Regions from separate parts of the Paenibacillus sp. FSL K6-1122 genome, predicted to be linked through region 2. Evidence: riboswitches for the same ligand, from Rfam matches in the RefSeq annotation. Region 2 holds a riboswitch; each other region holds the start of a gene.
What was found. A riboswitch is a leader RNA that binds a small molecule or an ion and turns the genes downstream of it on or off. The one in region 2 is predicted to bind cyclic di-AMP.
Positions count from the first base shown of each region.

Region 1: another riboswitch for cyclic di-AMP. It lies ahead of NSQ20_RS10720 (C40 family peptidase); the one in region 2 lies ahead of NSQ20_RS00150 (ubiquitin-like domain-containing protein).
Region 3: another riboswitch for cyclic di-AMP. It lies ahead of NSQ20_RS07330 (hypothetical protein); the one in region 2 lies ahead of NSQ20_RS00150 (ubiquitin-like domain-containing protein).
Region 4: another riboswitch for cyclic di-AMP. It lies ahead of NSQ20_RS18740 (3D domain-containing protein); the one in region 2 lies ahead of NSQ20_RS00150 (ubiquitin-like domain-containing protein).

Region 1 is NZ_CP150272.1:2,384,852-2,392,211, reverse strand. It holds gene NSQ20_RS10740 (divergent polysaccharide deacetylase family protein) at 1-487, opposite strand, end outside; gene NSQ20_RS10735 (carbohydrate-binding protein) at 903-2,588, shown strand; tRNA gene NSQ20_RS10730 (tRNA-Leu) at 2,734-2,817, opposite strand; gene pelA (pectate lyase) at 2,994-3,956, opposite strand; cyclic di-AMP (ydaO/yuaA leader) riboswitch at 4,375-4,506, shown strand; gene NSQ20_RS10720 (C40 family peptidase) at 4,512-4,976, shown strand; gene NSQ20_RS10715 (carboxymuconolactone decarboxylase family protein) at 5,050-5,379, opposite strand; gene NSQ20_RS10710 (hypothetical protein) at 5,521-5,739, opposite strand; gene NSQ20_RS10705 (hypothetical protein) at 5,859-6,188, opposite strand; gene NSQ20_RS10700 (xanthine phosphoribosyltransferase) at 6,286-6,867, opposite strand; gene NSQ20_RS10695 (membrane protein) at 7,072-7,360, shown strand, end outside.
Region 2 is NZ_CP150272.1:29,267-36,626, forward strand. It holds gene rsmI (16S rRNA (cytidine(1402)-2'-O)-methyltransferase) at 1-205, shown strand, start outside; gene NSQ20_RS00135 (AbrB/MazE/SpoVT family DNA-binding domain-containing protein) at 488-742, opposite strand; gene NSQ20_RS00140 (HD domain-containing protein) at 1,060-2,337, shown strand; gene NSQ20_RS00145 (TatD family hydrolase) at 2,670-3,440, shown strand; cyclic di-AMP (ydaO/yuaA leader) riboswitch at 3,682-3,935, shown strand; gene NSQ20_RS00150 (ubiquitin-like domain-containing protein) at 4,209-5,393, shown strand; gene rnmV (ribonuclease M5) at 5,549-6,094, shown strand; gene rsmA (16S rRNA (adenine(1518)-N(6)/adenine(1519)-N(6))-dimethyltransferase RsmA) at 6,099-7,001, shown strand; gene yabG (sporulation peptidase YabG) at 7,061-7,360, shown strand, end outside.
Region 3 is NZ_CP150272.1:1,669,054-1,676,413, reverse strand. It holds gene NSQ20_RS07340 (Nramp family divalent metal transporter) at 1-1,043, shown strand, start outside; gene NSQ20_RS07335 (HAD family hydrolase) at 1,185-1,868, opposite strand; gene NSQ20_RS07330 (hypothetical protein) at 1,996-2,394, opposite strand; cyclic di-AMP (ydaO/yuaA leader) riboswitch at 2,510-2,685, opposite strand; gene NSQ20_RS07325 (glutathione peroxidase) at 3,057-3,536, shown strand; tRNA gene NSQ20_RS07320 (tRNA-Leu) at 3,683-3,765, opposite strand; gene NSQ20_RS07315 (urease accessory UreF family protein) at 4,210-4,911, shown strand; gene NSQ20_RS07310 (hypothetical protein) at 5,178-5,381, shown strand; gene NSQ20_RS07305 (hypothetical protein) at 5,409-6,044, shown strand; gene urtE (urea ABC transporter ATP-binding subunit UrtE) at 6,075-6,770, opposite strand; gene urtD (urea ABC transporter ATP-binding protein UrtD) at 6,748-7,360, opposite strand, start outside.
Region 4 is NZ_CP150272.1:4,151,895-4,159,254, reverse strand. It holds gene NSQ20_RS18755 (M20 family metallopeptidase) at 1-203, opposite strand, end outside; gene NSQ20_RS18750 (ABC transporter substrate-binding protein/permease) at 387-1,850, shown strand; gene NSQ20_RS18745 (amino acid ABC transporter ATP-binding protein) at 1,837-2,559, shown strand; cyclic di-AMP (ydaO/yuaA leader) riboswitch at 2,784-2,977, shown strand; gene NSQ20_RS18740 (3D domain-containing protein) at 2,980-3,654, shown strand; gene NSQ20_RS18735 (polysaccharide deacetylase family protein) at 3,762-4,553, opposite strand; gene NSQ20_RS18730 (hypothetical protein) at 4,707-5,048, shown strand; gene NSQ20_RS18725 (PspA/IM30 family protein) at 5,160-5,831, shown strand; gene NSQ20_RS18720 (DUF350 domain-containing protein) at 5,927-6,328, shown strand; gene NSQ20_RS18715 (DUF4178 domain-containing protein) at 6,352-6,858, shown strand; gene NSQ20_RS18710 (DUF4247 domain-containing protein) at 6,870-7,360, shown strand, end outside.

The DNA of each region.
Region 1 (7,360 bases), 2.4 Mb from region 2:
ATACATCGAGCACAATGGACATGATGCGTTTGTCCGAAGTAATTTTGGAACCCATATGATTGTTCATGCCAATGGCGTGGGGCACATCATCAATCGCTTTCTCCACGCGTGAGCGGACTTCTTCATCTGTTAGATTGGATGTGATTGCACCCGGGCCCAGCCATTCAGGTCGTCCTTTCTTGGGTTCCATGGGCATGTGCACAATCACATCCATTCCCTTTTCATGTGCAGCCATCGCATCTTTCTTCGTTGTTGGTAAAAAAGGCATAACCGCTACCGTCAGTTTGACTGGCATCGCCAGGATCTCTGCCGTACCCTTCATGTCATTACCAACATCATCGATGATAATCGCTAACCGTTTGTGATTCGATGTGGACTCTGAAGCTGCCGCTGTAGGCCCTCCTGCCGATATGCCTGCGTAAAACACAATCAATAATGCCATGATACCTGCAATGAATCGATAATTCTTTCTCTGTACCTTCATCATGATTCCCTCCCCGTAACTTCTGTGATCTCATTGTTTGATAATGAAGGGAGGAATATGTAAGCCAAAGCCTTCCTTAATGATCATACCCCCGCCCATTGAAGACCTCTATCTCAAGCGAATCCCCCATCATTCCAGTTTTCCCTTTTGCATTCAGACAAGAACTGTCATTGAATAGTTAGAAAATAGAGATTAATTAGAAAAAATACTGTAATTTGTCAGGTTTTCAGTTTAGGAATTTTTTAGTAGAATCAACAAATGAAAGAGGTTCTATGCTTCAATTCTATCCTATGATTTATGGAAGGAGGTTTTGAAAGGGTTTACATAAAATAAATGCCAGACAATCCGCTATTCTTGTTTGTTATTCCTGGTTGCGGTTTCTCTATGTAACTTACTATTATCGAGGAGGATGAAAGTAGTGAAATTCAAACTAAAAAAGACGATTAATGTTCTTTTGGCCTGTTTAACAGCCCTGCCTTTGATGTTAACCCCGACAAATGTGTCAGCAGCCAGCGATGCCAACATTAATTTGTCCTCGGAAAAACAGCTGATCAAGGGCTTTGGGGGCATTAACCTTCCTGCCTGGATTGGTGATCTGACTCCCGCTCAACGTGAAACTGCTTTTGGTAATGACCAGAATCAATTAGGCTTCTCCATTCTCAGGATCTACGTTGATCCAGATTCCAATAACTGGTATCGTGAAGTTGCCACAGCCAAACGGGCTATCGAAAAGGGTGCTATTGTATTTGCATCCCCATGGAATCCTCCAAGCAGCATGGTTGAAACATTCAACCGCAATGGGGACACAAATGCCAAACGTCTGAAATACGACAAATATACCGCATATGCGCAACATCTGAACGACTTTGTAACCTACATGAAAAATAACGGCGTAGATCTGTATGCCATTTCTGTACAAAACGAACCGGATTATGCTCATGACTGGACTTGGTGGACTCCACAAGAGATCCTTCGATTCATGAAAGAAAATGCCGGGTCCATCCAAGGTACCAAAGTCATGGCGCCTGAATCCTTCCAGTACTTAAAGAACATATCCGACCCAATCCTGAATGATCCGCAGGCACTTGCCAACATGGACATTCTGGGAGCACATACGTATGGAACCCAGATTTCGAATTTTGCCTACCCTCTCTTTAAGCAAAAAGGAGCCGGTAAAGAACTGTGGATGACTGAAGTGTATGTTCCAAACAGTGACAACAACTCAGCAGACCGCTGGCCTGAAGCATTAGACGTTTCCTATCACATGCACAATGCCATGGTAGAAGGTGATTTCCAGGCCTACGTGTGGTGGTACATCCGCAGACAGTATGGTCCGATGAAAGAGGACGGTACCATAAGCAAACGCGGGTATAATATGGCTCATTTCTCTAAATTCGTGCGTCCAGGCTACCTGCGAGTCGATGCAACGAAAAATCCGGATACGAACACATTTGTCTCAGCCTATAAAGGTGATAACAAAGTCGTCGTCGTGGCAATTAACCGTGGAACTTCAGCCACAAGCCAAAAATTCGTTCTGCAAAATGGTAATGCCTCTACTGTGTCCTCATGGATTACGGACAGCAGTCGAAACCTGGCAAGCGGAACCTCGCTTAACGTATCCAATGGAGCCTTCACGGCACAGCTCCCGCCTCAGAGCGTAACAACGTTTGTTGCCAACGTTACTGGCGGAAATAGCGGCGGGAATACAGGCAGTGGCACGACGTATGAAGCCGAGACCGGAACGTCACTTACGGAAGCTGCCATTGAAACAATCTACCCCGGTTACACTGGCTCCGGGTATGTTAACTTCAATGCGATGACTGGTTCAGCCATTCAATGGAACGGCATTAATAACACGACAACAGGTACCAAAAACGTAAAGTTTCGTTATGCGCTGGAAAGCGGCACTCGGAACCTCGACATTTTTGTGAACGGAACCAAAGTCATCAGCAACGAGCCCTTTCCCGCTACGGGAAGCTGGTCCACTTGGGTTGAAAAAACAATACAGGTCCCCATGAACACGGGGACCAATACATTGAAAGTGGTTACCACCGGATCGGAAGGACCGAATATTGACAGCGTTAATGTTACCGCAGCACAATAAACGTTCCGTATGGCTGATGGAAGACATTTGCTGTACGTGCAGCTAAGCACTAACCTCTTGAATACTCATCACTAAAGTTAGTGTTATATCAAAAAATGCAAAAAAAGACTCCTTAAGCGTTAGCTTAAGGAGTCTTTTTATTAGATGCGGTCGAGAGGACTCGAACCTCCACGGGGGTTAGCCCACACGGACCTGAACCGTGCGCGTCTGCCAATTCCGCCACGACCGCATATTGTATCTTCGTCATCCATATCGGCGACAAGAAATAATATATCATGCGTAATCTATCATGTCAACACTGAAAATAATAACAATAAAGCCCGAATCAGACGTCCATGTCGATTCGGGCCTTACCTTTAACTGTTGCTAATAGTTTGGTTCATTAATACGGAAGCATACTACAAATTACAGCTTGGAAGGCCAGTTGCCATACCATGCATAACCGCCTCTTCTTTCTTTATCAATATCACTTAATTTGTATTTAACTACCCCGTCACGACCAATAAAGATTGGTTTATCCGTTCCGATCTCATAGAAGCGTGCCCAAATTGGTGCAGCTTTGGAATCAGCGATAATTTTACTATCTCCATTAGCTCTTTCATACTTGTAACCCGTAATTTTCACTTTGTTAAACCAAGCCTCCGCTCCTTTAATGGATGCGGTAATTTTAGCGTTAGCAGGTCTGGTTTTCAGAAATTTAACAATCGTTACACTCTCTCCAGCTGTCAGCGATGGCACTTCGTAGATTCTTGCGCTCGCTGGTTTAAGAGAGCTGGAATCATGTTGTTGTCCCCATGCTGTCAGCTTACCACCTGAAACGACCTGTGTATTCAGAATCGCCTCCACACCTTTGGCAACTGAATTTTTACTGCGGTTAGCAAGTGTACTGTCGATAAATGAGAAATCACCTTTGCGTGCCGCTACTTCATCCAGCATGATCATTACATTAATCATGGCATCATCATTGTAAGTGATGTGCTTGTGGTATCCGGAGCTTTGGTAAACTTGTGGCCACCCGCCGTTTGAATACTGCATGTTGATCAAAAAGTTAATTCCTTTGATTGCAGCTGTGGAGTAACGCGGATCATTCGTCTTTTTAAATTCCTTCGCCAATCTTCTAATTTCTGAGTATGTAGCCTTGTTGTCTATCGTGGACTTTGCCCACTCTCCACTTGTCTGTTTATAATCTTTTCTCCAACCTCCATCCGGTAGCTGGTTCTTCAAAATATCAGAAATACTCGCTGTAGTACCCGACGCATCTGCAGCAGATACCGTCCCTACAGGGAGAACTGCCATTCCAACTACTGAGAACACCATCGTACATGCCAGGACAAAAGTAATTATTTTCTTCGCTTTCAAATGTAACACTCTCCTATGTTCGTTTTTATAAATCTTCCACTTCTACTTTACGTATGATATACGCCCCAAACCTCCTTTATTTGTATTTATCGCATAATAAAATCAATTTTCATCCAATATGTGGATTGTATAATCAGATAATATGCAAAAAATCGATTTTTGTCAATATATGCAACTTAATGAATATAATCTCTCTAATTCTACATAACGGGATAGTTCTTTTAACTCATGACAAACCTATTTATTTATCCAAATTCGTCTTAAACGAACCAATAATGACGTTTTTGTCATGAATGATACCCAAACTTGATCCCTTCTTTCATATAAAAACCTTAATTCCGCTAACATTGAGGTATTACGAAGGGTTTTAAATGGGTTTGACAATTACGCATTTATGCAATATAGTTTCAAATAGTTACAAAAACTTAATTATTCATTGCCGAGTTTCATGTTTGAAAACGGGGGAACCAATTTGGGTGAATTATTCTTATACATAGGAAATATAGGGAACCTTCTACCGAACCCTTAGCTAACTCCGTAGGCATCGAAGGGAGAACATTGATTTTGAAAAAACTGATTATCTCCATTTTTGGAGCAGCTGTATTATTTACATCCGGGGCAACAAGCACAGAGGCAAGCAGTATCAACTCCGTAGTGAACAACATGACAGGTATTCCTTACAAATGGGGTGGCACTACTGTAGCCGGCTTCGACTGTTCTGGTTTTATGAGATATCTTTTCAACAAATACAGCATTGAATTACCACGTACTTCGCAGCAGCAAGCCAAAGCAGGTACTCCCGTATCCAAGAGCAATGTTCGAACAGGTGATCTGGTGTTCTTTAATACAACAGGCAAAGGCATTTCACATACAGGTGTATATATCGGCGGCGGACAATTCGCTCATGCCTCCAGCAGTAAAGGTGTAAGCATCACGAAGTTATCGAATCCATACTTCAATGATCGTTATGTAACAGCACGTCGGGTAACTGGACAGTTTATGTATGATAAAATGTTAGGTAAAATGTGATTCACATACAAAAAGGCATCGGTTATTAACCGGATGCCTTTTTTGCACTTAAAAATGTATGTTGCATTGCTTACTAATGCAGCGCCTTCTGCACTCGCATCGCACCCTGAGACAGGGCATGTCCTCCACCAACAGCTCCAGCCACGGCTACGGTCTCCATAATCTCCTGATCTGTTGCGCCCTTAGCACGGGCTTCTTCTACATGGTAGAAGGTACATACCTCATTGTTGGCGAATAATCCAATGCCAAGCGCAATTAGCTGTTTTGTCTTCGCATCAATCACACCAGGTTGGAAACATTCTCCGGTAAACTCATGATACGACTTCACCACACCTGGCAGCACATCGCTTAATGCTCCAATCTGATCCTTGTAGGCATGAACTTTATCATTCATCAATGTCATGGCTTGTAGCACACCCTCTCGGCTATAGTTACAGATCTTCCTCACTGTACCTATCTTCTCTCCCGAGTGAGCCAATTATGCCAAGAAATCATGGTAATTCCAAACATTTAAAGCTCATGGCCCTGCCATAATTATCAGCTGTTACTCACTAAGTGGACTCTGGCGCGGCTCGCTGAACAGCTGATAGCTGTAACCTCGGTCCAGCTTAACGACACGTCGATTCTGACGACGGATAAGTACCTGCTCGCCATCCCAGGCAACCACAATCCCTTTCACGTCGTTCGATTCCAGCTCGTCCCGTACGACTCTAACTTTCTCACCTGACAGACGCAGGGCGTCCAATTCTGTATCACTAATCATCTTCATGGCTCCTATATTTCAAATTTATTTACAAAAAGAGACCTAAATGAAAAGTCATTTAGGTCTCACGTGACTGTATTGGACTGTCATGTCATTCGAAATTATGTCCCGACTGAAAGTTACCGCTGCGCGTGCTCTTTGCTGTCGTTCTTCTCGAACCAAAAATCAAGCACTTTGGCGGACATCACACGTTCTTCAAGGTACTCCACTTGATGCGGTGTAAATTGTTCTTTCCAAGAGAAGGACAACTCTTCGCACAAGCCTACAATCGTCAGTAATTCTGACCAGGCAACATAGCGTTTGTACCAGAAAAATTGAGGATGTTCAATCATATAGGGATAAAGGTCATCGAATTCCGTATGTTTACAATCCAGGGCACGTTCAAAATGAACTTTCGATTCCGCCAGCTTATCATTAAAAAATTGTTCTGTTGCCGGTTGGTTCCCCATGGTGTTGCCTCCTCTCCCTAACATAACCCCATTATAAATGAAATCGGCGGTCATGCAAAGGCATAGTTCAAAAAATAGGCCCTATTCCTTTAAAATGTCACATTTCGTTATCGTCAAATTGTACTGTTCCATCGTTCAGGGAACGAATGCGTACCAAGGCTTCCACCGGAATACCCTGTTCACGAATCGTGCGTGCCCCTGCCTGGAAACTTTTCTCGACCACAACGCCGAATCCGACGAGTTCCGCGCCAGAACGCTCGATAATTTTGATGACGCCACGAGCGGCATCTCCATTGGCAATGATATCATCAATGAACAAAATGCGGTCATTCTCATGAATGAACTCGCGGGATACCATAATGTCAGTTACAATTCCTTTGGTAAAGGACGGTACACGTTCACAGTAAGCATCAGGATCAGCCAGAAGTGTTTTTTTGCGACGGGCGAATACAAGGGGCACCCCCAGTTCATAGGCTACGGCAAACGCAACCGGAATCCCTGAGGATTCTACCGTGATTACCCGAGTTACTCCACTTTCACGAAAACGGGCAGCGAACTCACGTCCCATCTCCATCGTTAATGCAGGATCAATCTGGTGGTTCAACAGACCATCCAGCTTTAATACTTGATCCGAGATAACCACACCTTCTTGTAAAATTCGTTGTTTCAATAATTCCATGATTTGACCTCCCAAGCCTATCCTATGAGGTAAAAGTATCATATATCTATCTATAAGTTCAAGCGAAATTGCCTTGACGCTGTCCTTGGGACGCATTTCAAACCAAAGCTCATTATCGATTGTCATGACTTTCGTGGGTCAAGCATACCTTGTACCATGGTACCCGCATGTCCAAACTATACAGGGGCCTGAGAGGGGAAACACATGAAACAGGCATTTCGGGTGCTGCAGATCGCATTTACATACATTGGAACGGTTGTTGGAGCCGGCTTCGCTACAGGGCAGGAAATTTTGCAGTTTTTTACCCAGTATGGCAAATGGGCCACCATCACCATAGGCTTATCCACCATGCTCTTTGTCTGGTTAGGTACCAAAATGATGCTGATCGCTCACGATACCGGGTCCCGCTCTTATGAGGATCTGAACAAACATTTATTCGGCCATAAGGCGGGCAAATGGATCACCTGGGTGACCCTTCTCATTCTCATTGGCG
Region 2 (7,360 bases):
TCTTGGCGAGTACTGCTTGCTGGTAGAAGGCATTAAGGAAGAGGAGCGTAAGGCTGAGCGCGAAGCATGGTGGCAGCTCATGTCACTCGCGGATCATGTCAGCCATTATGAGGGTGAAGGACATAACCGCAAAGATGCAATGAAAAAAACGGCTACCGATCGCGGTCTGGCGAAGCGTGATGTATATAATGCATTAATCGAGTAGTAATCTAACCAAATATCTTCTGTTGTGGGGAACATAACCTGAAAAGAAGCTTATATCCAACCTTAGTGGAATATTAAAAAGAGCAGAGTGGCTAAAAAAAATTCCGAACAAAATTCATCGTTCTCTCCCAGTTCGCGTGTGACAGAATCATTTTGGGTAATGGAACCCATAACAAGGCAAAAAAATACCTTCCGCGGTGGGGTTCACACCGGGAAGGTCATTAAGGAATATTAAAAAGGTTAGAAATAACAATTTAGATAAGTCCAGTATACCTGGTTTTTCTTATTTTGTCACAGGTGCAGGGATTTCGGAAATACATTCGTTACAAACAATTTTACCTTTGAAGTAAGTAACGTTCTCTGCATTACCACAGAAGATACAAGCAGGCTCGTATTTTTTCAACATGATGCGCTCGCCGTCAACGTAGATTTCCAGAGCATCTTTTTCACCAATACCGAGCGTACGGCGCAATTCAATTGGAATAACTACCCGTCCCAGTTCGTCCACTTTTCTTACAATACCTGTTGATTTCATCATTATAATCAGTGCTCCTCTCAGCTAACTATCTTTGTCATTATTCGACATTATTTTATGTTTTATGATACTCATCATACCAACGATTCCCAAATCAGTCAACCTTAAAATTAGCTTAAAATTAAGGCTGTTTTTCACAAGGTTACTGGTGGTAAGGGATTGGAAGCCATTTTTCGCATTTAAACCTCAATGTCAGCTTTGTCGATTTGGAAAACGACAAAACTACTTCATTCGACAAAGTTCGTCATATGGTGTCGAATCTTAGGTGAATCGCAGAGCTCAAAGCGTTAATATAAAAGAAATTAAAGGAGTGAGTCGACATGGAACAACGTTTAACGGAAGAGAAAGTATTCAAAGATCCGGTACATAATTATATCCACGTGCAAGATCCGGTTATATGGCAGTTAATTAACACCCCGGAATTTCAGCGTTTACGCCGGATTCGTCAACTGGGTACTTCTTACCTTACCTTTCACGGAGCAGAGCATAGTCGGTTCTCACATTCACTAGGTGTTTATGAGATCACACGCAAGATCATCTCTCAATTTGAAAGAAGTCATTATTCGGATTGGCCGAAGGAAGAAAAGATTGTAGCTCTGTGTGCAGCTCTACTTCATGATCTCGGGCATGGGCCATTCTCTCACTCCATCGAGGAAGCTTTTGACATGAATCACGAAGATTGGACTTGTCGCATTATTACAGGTGATACCGAAGTAGGGGCGATCTTAAGACGGTATGCTCCTGATTTTCCTGAGAAAGTAGCGTCTGTCATTCAAAAAACGTATGAAAAGCCGATTGTGGTGAACTTGGTGACCAGTCCGCTTGATGCAGACCGAATGGATTATTTGCTCAGGGATGCCTATTTTACAGGTGTAAATTACGGCACGATTGACCTTGATCGTATCCTTCGGATGCTGCGTCCTTATCATGGGCGGATTGTAGTCAAGGAGTCAGGCATGCATGCTGTGGAGGATTACCTAATGTCTCGGTATCAGATGTATTGGCAGATTTACTTCCATCCGGTAACTCGTAGTTCTGAAATTATATTGCGGCAAATATTCAAGCGAGCGAAAACACTCCTACAACATGGTTTTCAATTCCGCTTCATGATTGATCCACTCCCTCAATTATTTGAAGGAGAATTATCCGTGGATGAATATTTGCAGTTGGATGAAGCATTAATTCAGACGGCATTTACGCAGTGGCGCAAGGAGGACGATACTGTTCTGAGTGAGTTATGCGAACGTTTTATGGATCGCAAGTTATATAAGTATGTAGAGCTTGAACAGGTCGACTTGACAATGATGGAAGAGATTCGGGAAGCTTTTGTACAGGCTGGCCTCGATCCCGAATATGATCTTGAAATTGATTTTCCTTCGGATAATCCGTATGATGTGTTTCGTCCGGATGAATCCACAGATAAGCAGATTCTTCTTCTGGATCGACAGGACAATTTACGTGAGTTGTCAGAAGTATCTGACATTGTCCGTTCCATCAGTGGGCTTCACCGAGGGAAACATCATTTGTATTACCCGCAAAACAAGGTGGATGCGATTATTCACGAATTACCGTCACATATACGCCCCTATTTCTTGTAATCGTGTGGGTATAATCCGATGAAGAATTTCGATATCAAAACACTTTCTAAAAGAGCTATTTTCCATGATACAGTAATCTGCTTTAATGGGGAGTATATGTAGATCGACATAATTTTGTAAATGCAAGTAGACAGAATGAGCACAATCAACAATATATAGATCAGAATATCCGTATATCTTCTATATATTGTATTTGTGAAGAAACAAACGTAATGATGTAATACACAGATACCCAAAATGTTTTATGTATGAGTCATTGAATTATTGAATTTTACAAATTGGATTTTGAAAAAGAAGATAGTCGTTATTTCGACATGAAGGGAGATACAGACATGATGCTGTTCGACACACATACACATCTGGATGCACCACAATTCGACGAGGACCGCGAGGACATGATTCAGCGTGCTGTGGATGCAGGAGTTGGTCGCATGATCAACATTGGCTTTAACCGGGAGACGATTCCAACCACAATGAAACTTGCCGAAACGTATGACTTTATATATGCAGCTGTAGGGTGGCATCCCGTAGATGCGATCACAATGCAGGAGGGCGATTTGGAGTGGATTGCATCTTTATGCAAGCATGAAAAAGTGGTTGCAATCGGTGAGATTGGATTGGATTATCACTGGGATACTTCACCAAAAGAAATACAGCATCGCGTATTACGACAACAAATTGCTTTGGCGCGTGAAGTGAACATGCCAATTGTCATCCATAATCGGGATGCACATGAGGATATCATAAGAATTTTGCGTGAAGAGAAGGCGGGCGAAGTTGGTGGTGTGATGCACTCGTTCTCGGGCAGCTGGGAAACAGCAAAAAGTTGTCTCGATATGGGCTTCCATCTCTCCTTCGGAGGACCGATCACATTCAAAAATGCAAAGCAACCCAAAGAGGTGCTGGAGAAGGTTCCTATGGATCGGTTTTTCATTGAAACAGATGCTCCATATTTGACACCGCACCCTTATCGTGGGAAGCGAAATGAGACAGCGCATGTACGTCTGGTTGCAGAGGCAGCTGCGGAAATTAAAGGCATTTCGGTGGAGGAAATTGCTGCAATAACAACCAAAAATGCCATGGAACGATTTGGGATTCGTTAAAAAAACGAGCAAATGAGGTGAAAAAGGCAGGTAAGCGGAGGTAATTTGCCCTTTGATCCAAATAAATCAAGAATATTACAATATTTTAACCAAATATTCAGAAAAACGTACTTGATCAACGCTTTACAACATGCATCAAAACAGGATATCATCTTTTCAGTGAATTGTTGTGCGGAAAATTGGACAGATGTTCGGGGGATGAACAAAGGGACACTTTCCGATGAAACAACATTACTTTCATGAATCAGTCTCGCTGAGTCTCCGTTATCGGAGAGCGGGGGAACCAATAGGGCTTAAACATCGGTGTATTTGGCCGATGCGCAACGTTCGCTGACCCAAAAGCAGCGAAGGGAACTGCGAAGCCATATTTGATTTCTTCTTTGGGTCTCGGGGTGAATTCAAGGGCGTCCGCCATGAGCGGGTGACCCAAGATAGGGCGGCTCTCTTTCGCCCGAACCCGACAGCTAACCTCGCAAGCGGAAAAAGAGAGGCAACCTCGTGCATGAATTTCCGATATTCAAAATCATTCGGAAGCCACGGAAGAGTTCCTCTTACACTCTTTCTTTGGCTTTTTTGTTTTTGAATAAAAGAAATATTGTCATCATACGGTAGGTATTCAGGAGGATGACATCATGTTGCGAAGATTGATTCATGGTGCAGAATCGGATTATGTTGGTCCAATCTGTGTTCTGTAGAAAATTTGGTATAGTCACGTCAAAGACATCATGCATTACTTTAGACGGCGAGGCTATGAAGGAGGACGGAGAAGTGGGCACATTCCAACCAGAAGAGACCCATGAGTCACGATCATCCAGTAAGTCTTTCGCGTTGCGGTGGAAGCATGAGAACATGCGTCAAATGGCATTGATCGCGATTTTCTCAATTGCGCTTACAATCATGATCTTGTTAGTCGTTTACGGTCAGGCCGGGAAACAAATTTCGCTGGTTATTGATGGCAAAGCTCAGGTGGTAGAGACTCGTACAGGAATGCTTCAGGAAATGCTGGAGGAGCAGTCGATCACAGTCAGCCCTCACGATAAGGTATCCATGTCCATGAATGGGGCGATTACAGATGGAGACCGAATCGTTATTGAGCGGGCCGTTCCAGTTAACATTACGGCAGACGGAGACACCAAGACTCTGTATACAACCGATTCATCGGTAGAAGATGCAATTCAAAAATCAGGTATTCAAGTTGAAAGTAATGATAAAGTGTATCCGGCGCTTGGAACTGCGATCAAAGCGGAGATGAAGATCCGTGTAGTGCGCGTAACAAAGCGTACAGTGGAAGTAGAGCAACCGATCGCTTACAAAGTCATTAAAACGGCTGACCCTAGCTTATACAAAGGGGATAACCGTGTCGTTGTGAACGGCAAAGAAGGCACAATTGTGCAGCATATCGAAAAGGTATTTCAGGATGGAGAATTGGTCTCCAAAAAAATGGTCCGCAAATCTGTCGCGAATAATCGTGTAGATAAAGTGATCGCTGTCGGCACCAAAGCAAAACCGGTCGTGAAAGAACCTGAGATTCAGACCGTATCGGCTCAAACTTCAACAACCAAAAAGGCTACAACAACGAACTCGAAGAAAACATCTGCCTCGGGCAGCAAAGTGATTACCGTATCCGGGACTTCTTTTAAATACTCCAAAGTACTTAAAAATGTATCCATGACTGCCTACTCTTCTGAAGAGCCTGGCATTGGAACTAAAACAGCTTCCGGTACTCGTGTAACGGAAGGGCGCACCATTGCGGTTGATCCCAAAGTCATTCCAATTGGCTGGTGGGTATATATCGAAGGTCTGGGATTCCGTCGTGCGGAAGATACAGGCGGTGCCATTAAAGGCAACAAAATTGATGTGTATTATGACAGTGTGAAGCATGCCCTGAATTTTGGACGTAAGAAAGGCAAGACGGTCTACGTGATCGGTCCGGTGAAGCCGGAAGCGAACTAAAATCGTTTTACTTTGAAATGGGAATGCTATAAAATAGTTGCATGAATGATTCATGCGGAATATGCGGCGGAGGAGTCTGAATTCAGTCTCCCCCGCCGTTTGGCAGAGAAGAGGATATTCCTCTTCTTTTTGCGTTAGAAAGGAAGAAATGGAACATGATAAAAGAAGTCATTGTGGTGGAAGGCCGTGACGATACGGTAGCTATCCGTCGGGCCGTGGAAGCCGATACCATAGAAACAGGTGGATCAGCAATCAACCAACGCATTCTGAAGCGGATTGCGCTTGCTCAGGAGAGACGGGGAGTCATTGTACTGACAGATCCGGATCATGCTGGCGAACGCATTCGAAAAATTATTGCGAACAAGGTGCCAGGCTGCAAACATGCCTTCATTCCGGAAGCCGATGCAACGCGCAAAGGGGACATTGGGGTGGAGAATGCCTCACCAGAGGCGATCCGTCATGCTCTGGCGCGCGTACATACTTCATACGAAGGTGCTCCGAGCCTGATCGATTGGGAGGACCTGATCGCGGCAGGACTTATTGTGCATCCGCAGGCTGCTGCACGTCGCATGGAGATGGGCAATCTGCTGGGCATCGGATATTGTAACGGAAAGCAGTTCCACAAACGTCTCAGTGTATTTCAGATTACACGGGAAGAATTCTCTACAGCATTAGCGCAAATTGAACGTGAAGGATTGTGAGCATATGAAGAACATGGAAGAGACGATTGAAATTGCAACGCCCAAGCGTACGAAAGAGATTATTCAAAGACACGGATTCTCATTTAAGAAAAGTCTGGGTCAGAACTTTCTGATCGATCAAAATATACTGAACAAAATCGTTAATGCAGCCGATCTGGACGAGTCCAAGGGCGCACTGGAGATCGGGCCTGGTATTGGAGCCCTCACGGAGCGACTGGCTCGGGTAGCCGGTCCCGTCACAGCCGTAGAGATTGACCAGCGCTTAATCCCAATCCTGGGAGAAGTGATGCAGCCTTATTCAAATGTACGTGTTCATCATGGGGATGTGTTGAAGCTTGATCTGGCTGAGTTGTTTAATACGGATTTTGCATCCGTGGACAAAGTCAGTGTTGTGGCTAACCTGCCTTATTATGTAACGACTCCAATCATGATGAAACTGCTGGAAGAGAAGCTGCCGGTAGACAGCATTGTTGTCATGATCCAAAAAGAAGTGGCTGAACGCATGGCTGCTGCACCGGGATCAAAAGACTACGGTAGTCTGAGCATCGCAGTTCAGTACTACAGTATGCCGGAACTTGTGTGTATTGTGCCTCCTACGGTCTTCATTCCGCAACCTAATGTGGAATCAGCTGTCATTAAGCTGAAGGTGCGTGAGCAGCCACCAGTGGAGATTCCGGATGAAGCACACTACTTCGAAGTGGTACAGGCTTCTTTTGCTCAGCGGAGAAAAACAATCTCAAACAACTTGAAGGCACGTTTCTTCACAAAGGAGAACCGGGAACAGGCAGACATTCTGCTGGAGCAGGCAGGTATCCAACCGTCCCGACGTGGAGAGACGTTGAGTCTGCAAGAGTATGCCACACTCAGCACCGTAATGTGGGAAGCAGGGGTACGTGCAGCGCTGTAAAATTTGAATGAACCAAACCGGGTCTCTGCCCATACGATGGGGTAGAGGTGATTACGTTGATGAATATCGGAGACTTGGTCGTTCGGAAGTCATACGGCGGCGATGTGACTTTTCGGGTGGAAGGCCTCCAGTTGGATGCTGCGGTCATTAAAGGGACTGAGTTCCGGCTGATTGCCGATTCCCCGGTGGACGATTTGATACAGGTTCCCTACGAACCACAAAGCGCCAAGACCAGACAGGCGCATATTAAAGCACATCAGACCCTGTCCCGTCTGCAGCAGAATCGTATGGAACAGGCTGAGCGGAATCGTGAAGGTCTGATACAGGATTGGTCTGCCCAGCAGGAACCGGCTTATTTT
Region 3 (7,360 bases), 1.6 Mb from region 2:
GGGATCTGGCTCAAGCCTGTCGTGAACGATTCAGCATGCCTGTTGTTATGATGTTATGGATTCTGTGTGAGCTTGCCATTGCAGCTACCGATCTGGCTGAAGTCATTGGTTCTGCCATCGCATTAAAACTGTTATTTAACATCCCCATGTTATACGGCGTTATCATCACCGCAGTTGATGTACTCCTGATTCTTGTTCTGCAAAACAAAGGCTTCCGCGCTTTGGAAACTCTCGTCATTGTGCTGATGGCAACAATTGCCCTCTGCTTCGGGATTGATCTGTTTCTGGCAAAACCGGATATGGGCGGTGTTCTCCATGGTTTTGTACCAAATGTTGAGATCCTGCAAAACCCGGCTATGCTCTATATTGCCATTGGTATTATCGGAGCAACCGTGATGCCGCATAATCTGTACCTGCATTCTTCCATTGTGCAGACCCGTCAGATCGAACAGACACCACAGGGCAAAAAAGAAGCCATTCGGTACTCGACCATGGATTCTACGATTGCGCTGACACTGGCCCTGTTCATCAATGCAGCCATCCTGATTGTATCTGCCGCTGTATTTCACAGTGCTGGTATGACGCAGGTTGCTGAGATCGCTGATGCCTATCATCTGCTGACACCTCTATTGGGTACTACGGTCGCAAGTATCCTGTTCGGTGTGGCGCTGTTAGCATCAGGTCAGAACTCTACCCTTACAGGTACACTCGCTGGGCAGATCGTTATGGAAGGTTTCCTGAACATTCGAATTCCGGCTTGGCTACGCAGACTGGTCACACGTCTGATCGCCATCATCCCCGCGGTAATTGTGACAGCCATTGCAGGAGAACATGGCACAGAAGAACTACTCATTTTGAGCCAGGTCGTCCTGTCGCTTCAATTGCCGTTTGCTGTAATTCCCCTGGTGATGTTCACGAGTGATAAAAAAAGCATGGGTGCATTCGCCAACAAATTGTGGCTCAAAATCATCTCATGGGTCATTGCCGCGATTATCGTTGTGCTGAATGTATATCTGATCATTCAGACGATTCGGTTATTCTAATCTCATTTTAATTGGCTAAATACTAAAAAGGCTGATCAACTCCGGTATTTTATACCCAGTTGATCAGCCTTTATTGTTGCAATACAGCAACATGTTTCCTTTTATAGTAAAACTCAAACTCCAATAAACAACCATCTGCATCTAATCCTGATTTGGTATCAATAACGGCAAGAGTTGATCCAATGAATCAACGGTCCAATCCGCACGTTTGTCATCCGATAGTTCTGGCTGGAATCTTCCGTAACCCTGCATAATTCGAATCGTACGCATGCCCAGCTTCCGAGCAGGTATAATGTCGTTATCGATCCGATCGCCGATCATGACGGCTTCCTCCGGTTCACAACCGGCCTGCTTCAAGGCCACAGCGTATAACTCAGGGTCTGGCTTAGACACTCCTTCTTCAGCCGAACATGCCAGAACATCAACATACTTCCGCAAGCCATAGCTTTCCAGTCTCTCTTCCGTTCCAGGACTCTGATTGGCAATAATGCCAATGCGATAATGCCGTGACAACTGCTGAAGAACGGAATCCGCTGAAGGAAAAGGACGTTCAAGATCTTTTTGAAACTTCAGCTTGTCCTGAATCTGTTTCTGATGCCCCTCGTCTTCAACGAATGTGCGAATCGCCACTCTCATAGGCCATTGCTCATATTTTCGGTAACAACTCGCGAACAGTTCGCGTACCGCCTCAATTGTCACCGGATACCCCAAAGCACAAGCTTCACGGACAAACTGTCCGATAATATCATCAACCGGCTCCCATTCATCCACCAGCGTATCTCCAACATCAAAAAACAACCATTTCAATCCACCTACATCCGGCACGCCAATTCCTCCTTGTAAGCATAAAAAAGAAGACTCACCATCCTGCATGAGTCTCCTCAAACTTCCGTTTATCGATACATTCAATTATAACAGGCACCTTACACCTGAGCAATCACAAGCTATGGCATTAACCATTGAGGAGAAAGCCAACTTCCCCATTGAGCGAATATACAATCCGGTCTGCGCCCATGCCCCGATAGATGCCCTTAGGATGACTCTGCTCCGTAATGACGCACAGGGATTTCGATGTCCATGAACGGCAGATCTGTAAATAACGACAGGTCAGATTCAGGCTGTTCTCGAAAATAAACACGTTGCCTACGCTGCCCTGCGGCAAAAACCATTTTTGAGCTGCAGCCGTATTCATGCGAATGACATGTTCTACTCCGATTCTACGGAGTCTTCGCTCTTCCCCTGCACTGTTGGTTAGAACGGCAAACGGCATTTTTTTGTACATCAGCAATTTGATAAATTTACGTCCTGCTTCATTTGGAGCAGTCACTAAGATCATCTCAGTATCCATCATTCGTTCCTCCCTTGGCGTGAAAAGACAACAAAAAAGAAGCGTGGGGGACCAAGGCCTCCCGAACGCTTCTTAAATAACCCATGGCGAAAACACCATGAACCAGCGTACGGCTTGTTGCCTCTCCCTTTAACGCTTACGAGGTTAGCTGACGGATTCGGGCGCGAGAGTCGCCCTATTTCCGGCTGTCACCGGAAAATTCACCCCATGAATGCCCACTGTCCTGGACAGCGCATTCCGTTGGTTCCCCCGTTTCCCATTCATTAATGAATGGAAACTCAGCGATTAAAATATCGTTCGTATATCTTAAGGTAAGATCGAGCGATATTATCGTTTGTTTCGTTTTTCAAGTACAATTTAGTTTAAATTGAAATTACGTTATGAATCATACACCCGTGCCATGTCGGTGTAAAGTCCGCCCAGATCACCAAATCGGCAGATTTTTGCCAATTCCTATCCATAATAACGCTTACAACAAAGTTATACTCTATCTATCTCTTCAAGGCTATCTAATTCTCACTCTGGCGTAAATCACTTCGCAATTCATTCACGTATTCTGCACAACTTGCCTGTTTTGATTCTTTTAACACCATATTAGTTTTGCAATATTTAATTGCAACCAATATAATAGAAGATATAAGAGTAAATAAATGGAGGCGATTTAGATGACAGTCTACGATTACAAAGTGAATACCCTTCGCGGTCAAGAAGTTGAAATGTCCGACTACCGTGACAAAGTGCTCCTGATTGTGAATACGGCAAGCTCATGCGGCCTTACCCCTCAATTCAAAGGTCTGCAAGAATTGCAAGACAAATTTCAAGATGCTCCATTTGAAGTTCTTGGTTTCCCAAGCAACCAGTTTGCACAGGAAAAAGGATCTTCCGACGATATTGCCGAGTTCTGTCAGATGAATTATGGCGTGAGCTTCCCCATGTTTGAGAAAATTGATGTGAACGGTTCAAGCGCTCACCCTCTTTTCCAACACCTTAGCACAGAAGCTCCTGGCCTGCTCGGCTCCAAAGCAATCAAATGGAATTTCACCAAATTCCTGGTGAATCAGAACGGACAGGTCATTAAACGTTATGCTCCCAAAACAACACCGGACAAGATTGAAGAAGATATCAAGAATTTGCTGCAAAAATAATACACAGGCCACCCGTAGCCGGTAGGTAGAGCAACATTCCTCCGGTAATGGATGGCCTTTTTTCAACCCAGATGTCATACTGTTCGAAAAAGACAAAAAAAGCAGCTTCCCATTAATGGAAAGCTGCTTTTTAATCGTTCATATGATGCGGTCGAGAGGACTCGAACCTCCACGGGCATACGCCCACTACCCCCTCAAGATAGCGTGTCTGCCATTCCACCACGACCGCATGTCGTAAATAATCGGCAACAGAATTGATTATACCGGGTTCAGAACTAAAAGTAAAGTATTTTTTAATACTTCTTTTTCAGCTAGGCATTTTCATCAAAAATCGCATAATCTCGTCATCATTACCCATGAACTGCATATGATTAGATTTGATCCCCTCTCTTTAGGTAAGAGCCGATCTTGTTGGTTCATTTATATATAGTCCTTCCTTATATATAGTCCTCCCTGCACTTCGCAAAATAAATAACACAATAAGTTATATAAAATAACACAAATATTAAATCCCAGATTTAATCCATTAAATTTCACGGATACCATTGACAAAAAGCGGACATTCATGGGATGATAACTATCATATAATTCGGATTTCTAAACACAAAGCAAACAAAAAGGAACATAAATGTCACTTTAAGTTACATTAAACGAACACAGGAGGCGAATGATTGTGAACCGTGGGAATAAGCTGCTCGATTATGTCAAACTGCTTGATTCCTCTATTCAGGTTGGAGGGTTCACCCATTCCTTCGGCATGGATATCCATATCAGGGAGGGTACCATTCGTAATGCTGAAGATCTCGAATCATTCATGCGTTGTCAGTTGCATCCGAGCATCGTTCGTCTTGAAGGTATGGCTATCAAAGGCATCTATACCGCAACAGATCACAAGGATACATGGCGGATAGCTCTGATCGACAAGCTCGTCCATGTTCAGCGAACCCCTGGAGATCTCAGAGAACAAGCTGCCGCCATGGGTAAACGATTGATCAGACTCGCACGCGCTCTGCACCCCTGGATTGAATTCAGCCAGCTCGAACAGATCTTTGCCAAATATGATTCGGTTGGCTGCCTCTCCACTGTTCACGCCTGGATTAACCACCACCTCGACATCCCGGTCGAGGAGGCGGTCCTTGGTTACCTGCATTCAGCCATGAATGCCTGCATAACCGAAGCCTCCAAAGTCATTCCCCTGAACAACGATACAACCAAGGATCTGATGGTCCGCCTGGCCACAGATCTGGAGAATGAATGGAAGACCGTCAGCGCCTCGGCTGCGGATGGACTGGCACAGCCAACCTCGATGTCCATGAAATCGTTTTTCCCCAGTTTCCATATGCTCGGAGCTGGACTTCATGCCTACAGGGCCTAATCCTCTTCCTCCTCATACCTGCTCCCCTTCATTCAAACAAACTAAAAAACACGCGGCAACCTCCTTGCCGACGTGTTTTTTGTCATTTTATTTGTTTTATTTACGTATTTACGCCATTTATAATCACAAAATACACTTTTTTCCGTCTTTTTTAATTGTTAGATGACGAATTTACGTATATAATGAAACATACAGCTCGCATTTCTATATATTCTACATGAAGAAAGAGCGGCTGAATACTACATTCTAACCAGGGGTGAACCCTTTTGAACAAGAAAAAACCAGTTACTCCGTTCGGATGGGCCATCAAACGACGGCTAACCGAACTTCAAGTGGACCAGAAGACCTTTTGTGAACAGCATGGCATCCCACCCTATCGTTTATCCAATCTTATTCACGGCACACGCAAAGCAACCCGATTCAGACACCTGGTCGCTGATATTTTGGATATTCCAGATGAACTGAGATAAGATTTCTGCCAAAGGAGGGTCTCATCCATGAGACATGTTACATCCGATCTGGAGAGGCTGTCGTTCCAGTCCATACGTCACCAGCTCATCATTGTTGATGACAATTGGATTATCCAAAGTTGTAACCGTGCCTGGCAACAGGGACTTGGTCAATGCTCACCAAACCCGGATATACACAGTAGTCATAGACACTACCTGCACCTGACGGAAGCCTGGGCAAAACGAGGCAAGAACGCTAACATGGCACTTGTCGCACAGAATTTGAAAGAACGCGGAATACCCTTTAATCGAAATCATACATATGACATCTGCGTGTATACTGTATACAACGAAAAGAGGTGGTTTCGTGTAGAACTCACCCCTCTATCTTATTCAAATTCAATTCTGGATACCGATCTCGCTTTAATTGCACACATGGATATTACCGAACAAAGAAAGACAGAACACCAATTGAAGAAAGCATTGTCTGAAGTGCGCACATTGCGCGGACTGCTGCCTATTTGCGCTGTCTGCAAACAAATCAAGGACGAAGAGGAACACTGGAACTCCGTTGAGAGTTATCTGGAGAAGCATACCCACGCCGAATTCACGCATGACATCTGTCCGGAATGCATCCGGCGGTTATATCCGAAATACTCGAATATCCTGGACAAGCGCTCCTAAAACCTTTCTCCACTGGCCGACTAACTACAACTATACGGAGAGATGATGTTCAAACTGCGACATATCCAGTTCTTGCGGTGTCCCATGCAGGGTTATGGTTCCTTTGTCCATGATATAGATGTAATCTGCGGCACTTCGTACAAAATCAATACTCTGCTCTACCAGCAGAACCGAGAGGTCCCCCTTTGCCTTGAGCTGCAAAATAACCTGCCGAATGTCCTCCACGATAGAAGGCTGGATGCCTTCTGTCGGCTCATCCAGTAGCAACAACCCCGGACGCGAAGCCAATGCCCGGGCGAATGCCAACTGCTGCTGCTGTCCACCACTCAGATCCCCGCCCTGCCGTCCATACATCGTAGCAAGCACCGGGAACATCGCCAGTACATCCTCCGGGAACGTTTTTACTCCCGGTGCACTTGTCTCCAGACCGAGCAATAAGTTTTCTTTCACCGTAAGCTGCGGGAAAATCTCCCGCCCCTGCGGTACATAACCAATCCCTGCCCTTGCCCGCTTGGCTGAGTCCAAGGTGGATAACTCCTGATTTTGCCACTGAATACTGCCCTTGCGTGATTTGAGCAGCCCCATTAATGTTTTCATCAACGTTGTTTTCCCCACACCGTTACGGCCCATCAGACACACCACCTGTCCAGGCTGTACATCCAGGTTCACACCACGAAGCACATTGCTTTCCCCGTAGCCGGATTCAATTCGTTGCAGCGACAGCATGGTCATCCCTCCTTTTGCCCAGATACACTTCCGCCACTTTCGGGTCTGCCTGTACCTCCGCCATCGTACCTTCCTTCAGCAGTTTTCCTTCATGCATCACCGTTACCTTGGCTGCGAACTCTCGCACAAACTCCATATCATGCTCCACCACCACAACCGAGCGCTCACGCGCAATCTCTTGCAGAAGTCGCCCGGTCTTGTGTGTTTCTTCATCCGTCATGCCTGCGGCTGGTTCGTCCAGCAACAACACCCGTGGCTCCTGCAGAAGCAGCATGCCGATCTCCAGCCACTGCTTCTCCCCATGCGATAACGCTCCTGCACGAGCATCAACGCGGTCTCGCAGACCAATCTGGAGGGTAACATGCTCCATGGCAGCACTCATTTTCCCATATCGACGAATACCGATGGCTTGCAAAGGGGAACGGCGAGTCTCCGCCGCCAGCGTCAGATTCTCCTGCACCGTCAGACCCGCAAAGATCGATGGCGCCTGGAATTTGCGTCCCACACCTTTGCGAACAATCTGGTGCTCCTTCAGTCGTGTTAATTCCGTGCCATCCGCCATCTTCACCGAGCCGGACATGGGTTTTGTT
Region 4 (7,360 bases), 3.0 Mb from region 2:
GTTCCGATAAAGGCTGTCTCCAGACTTAGGATTGGAGCCTCTACAGTGAAACCGTGGAAGAGCAGTTCTTCTTTCAAACGGGCAGAAGCGAGATACTCTTCATTTCCCAGTTCGGGGTTGGCACCGATATATGATGAAATGGCTTTAAAACGGGAAGCATATTGATCAATAACCGTCAGAATTTGTGATTTGTTAGCTGTCATTAGTAAACTCCTTATGCAAAAATGAAAATAATTCATTGATTATATCATGTTTGCTTTATTTTTTCAGAAACAAGTCAAGATTTGTAATGTCAAAATGCATTGCATAATCATGCATTGTACTTTATAATGACTCAGTCATCAACATGAGAAGCATACAAAGTATTGTAAGGGGAGAGAAAAAGGTTGAAATTAATAAGTCGTTACACCATGATGCTGTTGACCTTTGTTATTCTGCTGACGACTGCCGTTCCTGTGGCACTTGCAAGTGGAACTACAGATAATTCAAGCAGTAAAAAGCTGGTGCTCGGTACAAGTGCCGATTTTGCACCATATGAATTCCATAAAGTGATTAATGGCAAAGATGAAATCGTTGGCTTCGATATTGAGATCGCCAAAGAGATTGCCAAAGATCTTGGCGCTGAGCTTGTGATTGAGGATATGGGCTTCGACGGTCTCCTGCCTTCATTGCAGAGCGGGCGTGTTGATCTGGTGATTTCAGGTATGACGCCGACGGATGAGCGGAAGAAAAGTATCGATTTTTCCGACACCTATTATAAATCAAAACAAGTGATTATGGTTCGAAATGTGGATAAAGACAAATATCCAACTATGGCAGAACTTGAAAATGCGAAGATTGGCGTTCAGAAAGGCTCCATTCAGGAAACGATCGGACAGAGTATTCCAGGGGCGAAGCTTACTGCGCTGGATAAAATCTCGGATATCGTGCTTCAACTGCAAACAAAACGCATTGATGCGGCAATCGTTGAAGATACCGTTGCTGCAGGTTATCTGGACGATATCATTGGACTTGCTGCTGCTGTTCCGGACGAAGAGCAAGCAGAAGCGGCAATCGGGATTCGTAAAGGTAATACCGAGCTGCTAGCTGCAGTAAATGGAACACTGGAGCGACTGAAAAGCGAAGATAAAATCAATCAGATGGTGACGGACGCCAGCCTCTTGATGGCGGATAAAGCGAACAAATCACAAAATATTTTCCAAGTATTCTGGGAGTACAAAAGTTTCTATGCTACAGGTGTAGGATACACACTTCTGTTGTCTGCACTTGGGGTTATCTTCGGGGTAATTATTGGATTGATCATCTGTTTGTTCCGTTTGCATGATGCTGCAATCTTGCGCTGGATCGGTACGGCATACGTTGAAGTGATCCGTGGCACACCGATGCTGGTACAATTGATGATTATTTACTATGGTTTTTCTCTGAGCTTTGGCATTAACTTCACTGCACTTCAGGCAGGTATCATTACACTTTCAATCAATAGTGGTGCCTATCTGGCGGAGATTTTCCGTGCAGGTATCCAAGGTGTGGATCGTGGTCAGTTGGAGGCAGCGCGTTCATTAGGTATGGGAAGAGGCGCCGCGATGCGTTATATCATATTGCCACAAGCCTTCAAAGCTGTATTACCAGCGATCGGTAATGAATTCATAACTATCATCAAAGAATCCTCCATTATCTCCGTTATCGGTATGGTGGATATTATGTATCAGGCAAGTGTAGTCAAGAACATTACGTACCAAGGCTTGAGTCCATTTTTGATTGCAGCAGCCATCTACTTTGTAATGACGTTCATTTTGTCCAAGCTGCTGGGACGACTGGAAAGGAAGTTGAGTGCAAGTGATAGACGTTAGACAATTACACAAATCTTATGGAAATAACGATGTGCTTAAGGGCATAAACGTGACGATTGGCAAAGGTGAGGTTGTCGTGGTTATCGGTCCTTCCGGTTCAGGTAAAAGTACGTTCTTGCGTTGTTTGAACCTGCTGGAACAGCCTACCTCAGGAGAGATTGATTTTGAAGGCGTGTCAATCACGGACCCCAAGCATAACATTAACGCAACTCGTGAGAAAATGGGCATGGTGTTCCAGCACTTCAACCTGTTCCCACACAAAACGGTAGAGCAAAACATTACGATTGCTCCGATTAAAGTAAAGAAACAATCCACTCAGGAAGCGGAGAAAATTGCCGCTGATCTGCTTAACACCGTAGGCTTGTACGATAAAAAAGATGCATTCCCGAATCAGCTGTCTGGTGGACAGAAGCAGCGGATCGCCATTGCTAGAGCATTGGCCATGCAGCCGCATGTGATGCTGTTTGACGAGCCTACGTCGGCACTGGACCCTGAGATGGTCGGCGAAGTGCTGGATGTCATGAAACGTCTTGCAGAAGGCGGGATGACGATGGTCATCGTAACGCATGAGATGGGTTTTGCACGTGAAGTGGGAGACCGAATCCTGTTCATGGATGGCGGGGTTATTGTGGAAGAGGGAACACCTGATGAGGTGTTTGGAGCTCCAAAAAATTCACGTACACGTGATTTTCTTGCGAAAGTACTCTAAATGTTAAATGGTTGATCAAATAGCGTTACTGACTTCGAGTCGGTAACGCTATTTTTTATGGATAATAATGACGTATGGATTCGGAAAAGTAACTATTCTGTTACCAAATGTAAAGGAATCGGGTCAACCAAATTTTCTGAATTAACCAGTATTCTTACAAATGCTTACATGCTAAAAACCATCTGGTAAGAATTACTACAAGTTCAGGTTACAAAATTGTGATATATTGAACTCTGCCGAAACTTCCGGATAGGGAGTGCGGGGGATGTAACGATGCAGATTGTGCAGGGGGAAGATCAACAGCACACTGCTTGGGGTGAATTGGGTACATAACATTTCAAATGTAACGAAGAACCTATAGGGTGGCTCCTCATCCGAATCCGACAACTAACTTCGCAGGCACAATGAGGGAGGAAGACCATGATTAACAAGAAACGTATAGCCAAAACAGCAGTAGCATTAATGACAACAGCAATGCTCATTCAAGCCGTTCCGGCTCACGCCGATTCAGTTCATGTGGCCAAAGAAGGGGATACCTTCTACACCTTATCAAAACAATATGGAGTAGCACTCAACACGTTGGTTAAAGCAAACAACGATATTTCGGCTTACAATATTTATGGTGGTTTGAAAATTACGATTCCCGGTAAGGCAAACAATGTTGCAGCCGCTGCGGCAACGGAGAGCAAGACCCCAGCCAAAACGGTTACCACAGCAAGTTTGGACGTTAACGCAGATAACAAAGTGGTTCAAGCCTGGGGTAAGACATTCGATTACAGCAAAGCTGTGAACGTAAAAGCAACGGCATACTCTGCAGATCCGTCTGAAAATGGAGGATGGGGTGCAGTCGATTATTTCGGAAATGACCTTGAACTGGGCACAATTGCAGTTGATCCAAGTGTAATTCCACTCGGAACCAAAGTACTGGTAACTGGTCACAGCCATCCAGGATTGCCAAAACAAGCTTTTGTAGCCACAGCACGTGATGTGGGCGGTGCAATCAAAGGTCACCGGATTGATATCTTCATCCCGGGTAGCAAACAGTCCGTAAGCACATTTGGATTTCAGGATATCGAGCTGTACATTCTGAAGTAGAGAGAAAATAACATTTAAAATGAATTCAAACAGGGTGTCTGCCAGTCGCTAATTCGCGATTGAACAGCACCCTTTTAATATTCTCATTATTTGTTATCACGGTCATCCTAATCTTTGGCCTTTGGCAATCCCAGCATTTCGTCCAAGGTGACCAGTTCATATCCCCGATTACGTAGTTCCTCAATAATTTCAGGCAAAGCCTTAATCGTGCCGTTCAGGTTTGACCCTACACCGCCTCCAGCATGTTGCAGAACGATGGAGCCAGGTTTCACGGCAGACAGGATGTTATCTTTCACCTGTTCCTTTGAAAGGCCTTTCCAGTCCAGGGAGTCTACGTTCCAGTTCACAATGCTATAGTGTTGTTTGGCAGCCCATCTCAGCTGTTCTTCATTAATGTCTCCATAAGGTGGCCGAATCATCTTGGGCGTATAACCCGCCAAACGTTGAATAATATCCCCGGTATGTAAAATTTGTTTGCGAAAGGCATTCATCGACAGCTTACTGAATTCAGGATGATTGTAGCTGTGATTACCAACCATATGCCCTTCCTTAACAATGCGTTTCACCAGATCCGGATGTTTCTCAGCACGACTACCCACGATGAAGAATGTAGCTCTGACATTGTACTTCTTCAATACATCCAGTACTTGTGGAGTAAACCGTGGATCAGGTACATCATCAAAAGTCAGTGCAACCTTCTTGGTTGAAGGACCATTGGTTTTAAACGTATCGGCATATTTTTGACGTAATTGTCCCAATGTCAGTTGTTCTTCTTCCGCAGAATCCGAACCTGATACGGATTCACTTGGCGGGCTTGAAACGTCCCGCGATGAAACTGGAGCATGATATCCTCCGAGAAAAATAACGATAACCATTAGCATAATGAGGCGTACGCGCATAATAACGGCCTCCTTTTCCAAAATGACGTTCTCCTTGGTATGCCCGGGGTCTCCATAAAATATGCGCAGTGTGAGAAGTTTCATTGCCGATTTAGCTCATGACAGCCATAATTCCTCCATATATAACATATAGAAAAGGATAGGTGGATGGGTATGAGTACATATGATTTGAAATCCATACGTTTACAGGTGATTGAAGCAGGAGAAGATAAGGTTTTTCTCGTTACCGGAGGAAAGGCGCATATTGGCGCCGTAGCCACGTTCTACGTGGATCATGAGCGCGTAAGCGGGACGACAGTACATATTCCTGGGCATAAAGAACAAGAGCTGTGTGAGCGGCTTGCCCGAAAGGCTGCCTTGCAGCTGAAAGTAACCGTTACGGTGATCATGGGTATCCATTTTGATTCCATCACGCGGATGCAGATCGACGAAATCGTGCAGACTGCAGAGAGGTTGATGGAGGATCATCTGAACAAAGATAAACGATCTTCCTGACATAAGAACCATTCAATGTTTTGATTTTATTTGCTAAAATTGAAACGAGTTGTAGATTGTTACGTATGTATGTTTATATACGATGTAATATCGACTAGGAGGAATAACATAATGTCCATTTTCAAACGTTTGCGTGATTTAACTATGTCTAACATCAACGCCATTATTGACAAGGCGGAAGATCCAATCAAGATGACGGACCAATATATCCGTGACATGCAAGAGGATCTGGAAGATGCGGAGAAAGCAGTAGCTCAACAGATCGCCATTGAGAAGAAATTCAAGCAGTTATTCGAAGAGCAGGAAGCTCTTGTGAAGAAACGTGAAGAGCAGGCGCATACGGCGGCACGTGCTCAGAATCTGGATTTGGCTCGACGTGCCCTGGAAGAGAAAAAGGTTGCTGAAGAGAAGATGGCTGAGTACAAAACCAGCTATGACCAAAACAAGGCTTCTGCGGATAACCTGCGTGGCAAGCTCGACGAGATGCGTAAGCAACTGACTCAAATGAAGAACAAACGCGAAACTCTGGTAGCCCGTTACAATGCAGCAAAAGCCCAAACGGAAATCAACAAAGCGTTGAATGGGTTTGGCTCTGATACTGCAAGTGCTGGTATGAAGCGTATGGAAGAGAAAATGATGCAGATGGAAGCACAGGCCGAAGCAAGTAACGAAATGTCATCCAAAGGAAAATCTTTGGATGATGAGTTCGAGAAGTTGGGTAAAGATCAGGCTGTTGAAGACGAACTCGCAGCATTGATGAAACAGTACGATAATAAGAACTAATACCTTGGTTGTCAGCAGGGTTAACCAGCGGAGGAGAAGAGTATTTCTCCTTCGCTTTTAAATGCGGTTCATGTTGATATGTGGGGGCTGTGTAAATGGATTTGAACATTTTGGCGATGCTGGTCTGGACCGGATCTGGTTCGGTTTTGCTGTTTGTCTTGATGTATGTTGATTCACTGTTCACGAAATATAAGGATTTTGCTGAAGTTAAGGCCGGCAATATGGCCGTTACGACACGTATGGTTATGAAATTATTTGCACAAGGATATGTACTTGCTACGTCCATTTCTACGGCCGGTCACCTGGGAGAAGCACTGCTGGTCTCCGTTGTATCCTTTATCATTTTGTTGATTCTGGAGAGTGTTGTACACTTTATGATTCGCAAATGGGCCAATCTGGATCTGGATACGGGAATTCAGCAAGGGAAGACAGGATACGGGTTGTTCTCTGGCGCTTTACATATCGTGGGCGCACTGATTATTGCAGCTTGTTTATAAGATAAGGAACAGGAGTAATTCTCATGAGTGTATGGAAACGAATTAAAGGAATACTAACGAAACCTGAACCACCGCAGGCAGAGAAAACGATGCTTCAGCTTGCACCTGGTGATATCTGTGAGGTTTCTCTGGTCACTTATGAAGTCGTTGGTCGGGTACAAAATCGTGCTCGAAATGCAGTTGTGCTCACGCTACAAGATGGTACCGCATTTCGATATTTGCATATCGAAGAACGGGAACTCACACGTTACGCCCTATATACACCAATTGATGGCAGGCTTGATGCGCCTGATGAGGTGCCTACATTGCTGGACCTGGATGGACGTGCATTTCATCTGGAGGAAGAGTATGGAGGCATGGTATCAACGGCAGGTAGAACTCCATATGGCCAGGCTGGAGAACAATTGGTATGGCAGTATCAGTCGGATGATAATCTGCTTCTTCGCGTGGAGTGGCAAGACAGAAGATTTACACTGTATGAGGGTGAGTCCATTCTTCCTGCGGATATCAAAGTGATTCGTTCGAGCTAGGAGAGGTTCCAATGAAAAAACGCTTGGCACATGGATTAAAATTAATGCTGGTCCTCAGCCTTGTCATGTCTCTGTTGTCCGCGTGCGGAGCAGCACCTTCTGTTCAGGACACATATCCGCTTGAATCGGTTAACGGCAGTGGTAACTCAACGTCCTATGTGTACCGGGCTTCTGACCGTACCGTTCCGGAAGTGGCTCAGGAATTGTCTGACCAGCGGCAACCGGATCAGATCTCGGCAGAGAATACAGAGCGTATGTTCCTCGTCTATCAGGACGAGTATTATCACCTGCAACAAGACCCGAACAAGCCGGAGGATATCTTGGTTGAGGTGGACTCCAAGGAATATGTTCGGCAGAACTACGATTCATCTTTTTTACAAGGTTACCTCACCGCTACATTAATTGGTAATCTGTTCGATTCTTTTGGCGGGCGAGGTTATGGCAACTATCGAGGATATACCAATAAAGATACGTATAAACCGAGTGCAGGATCTTATCGTGC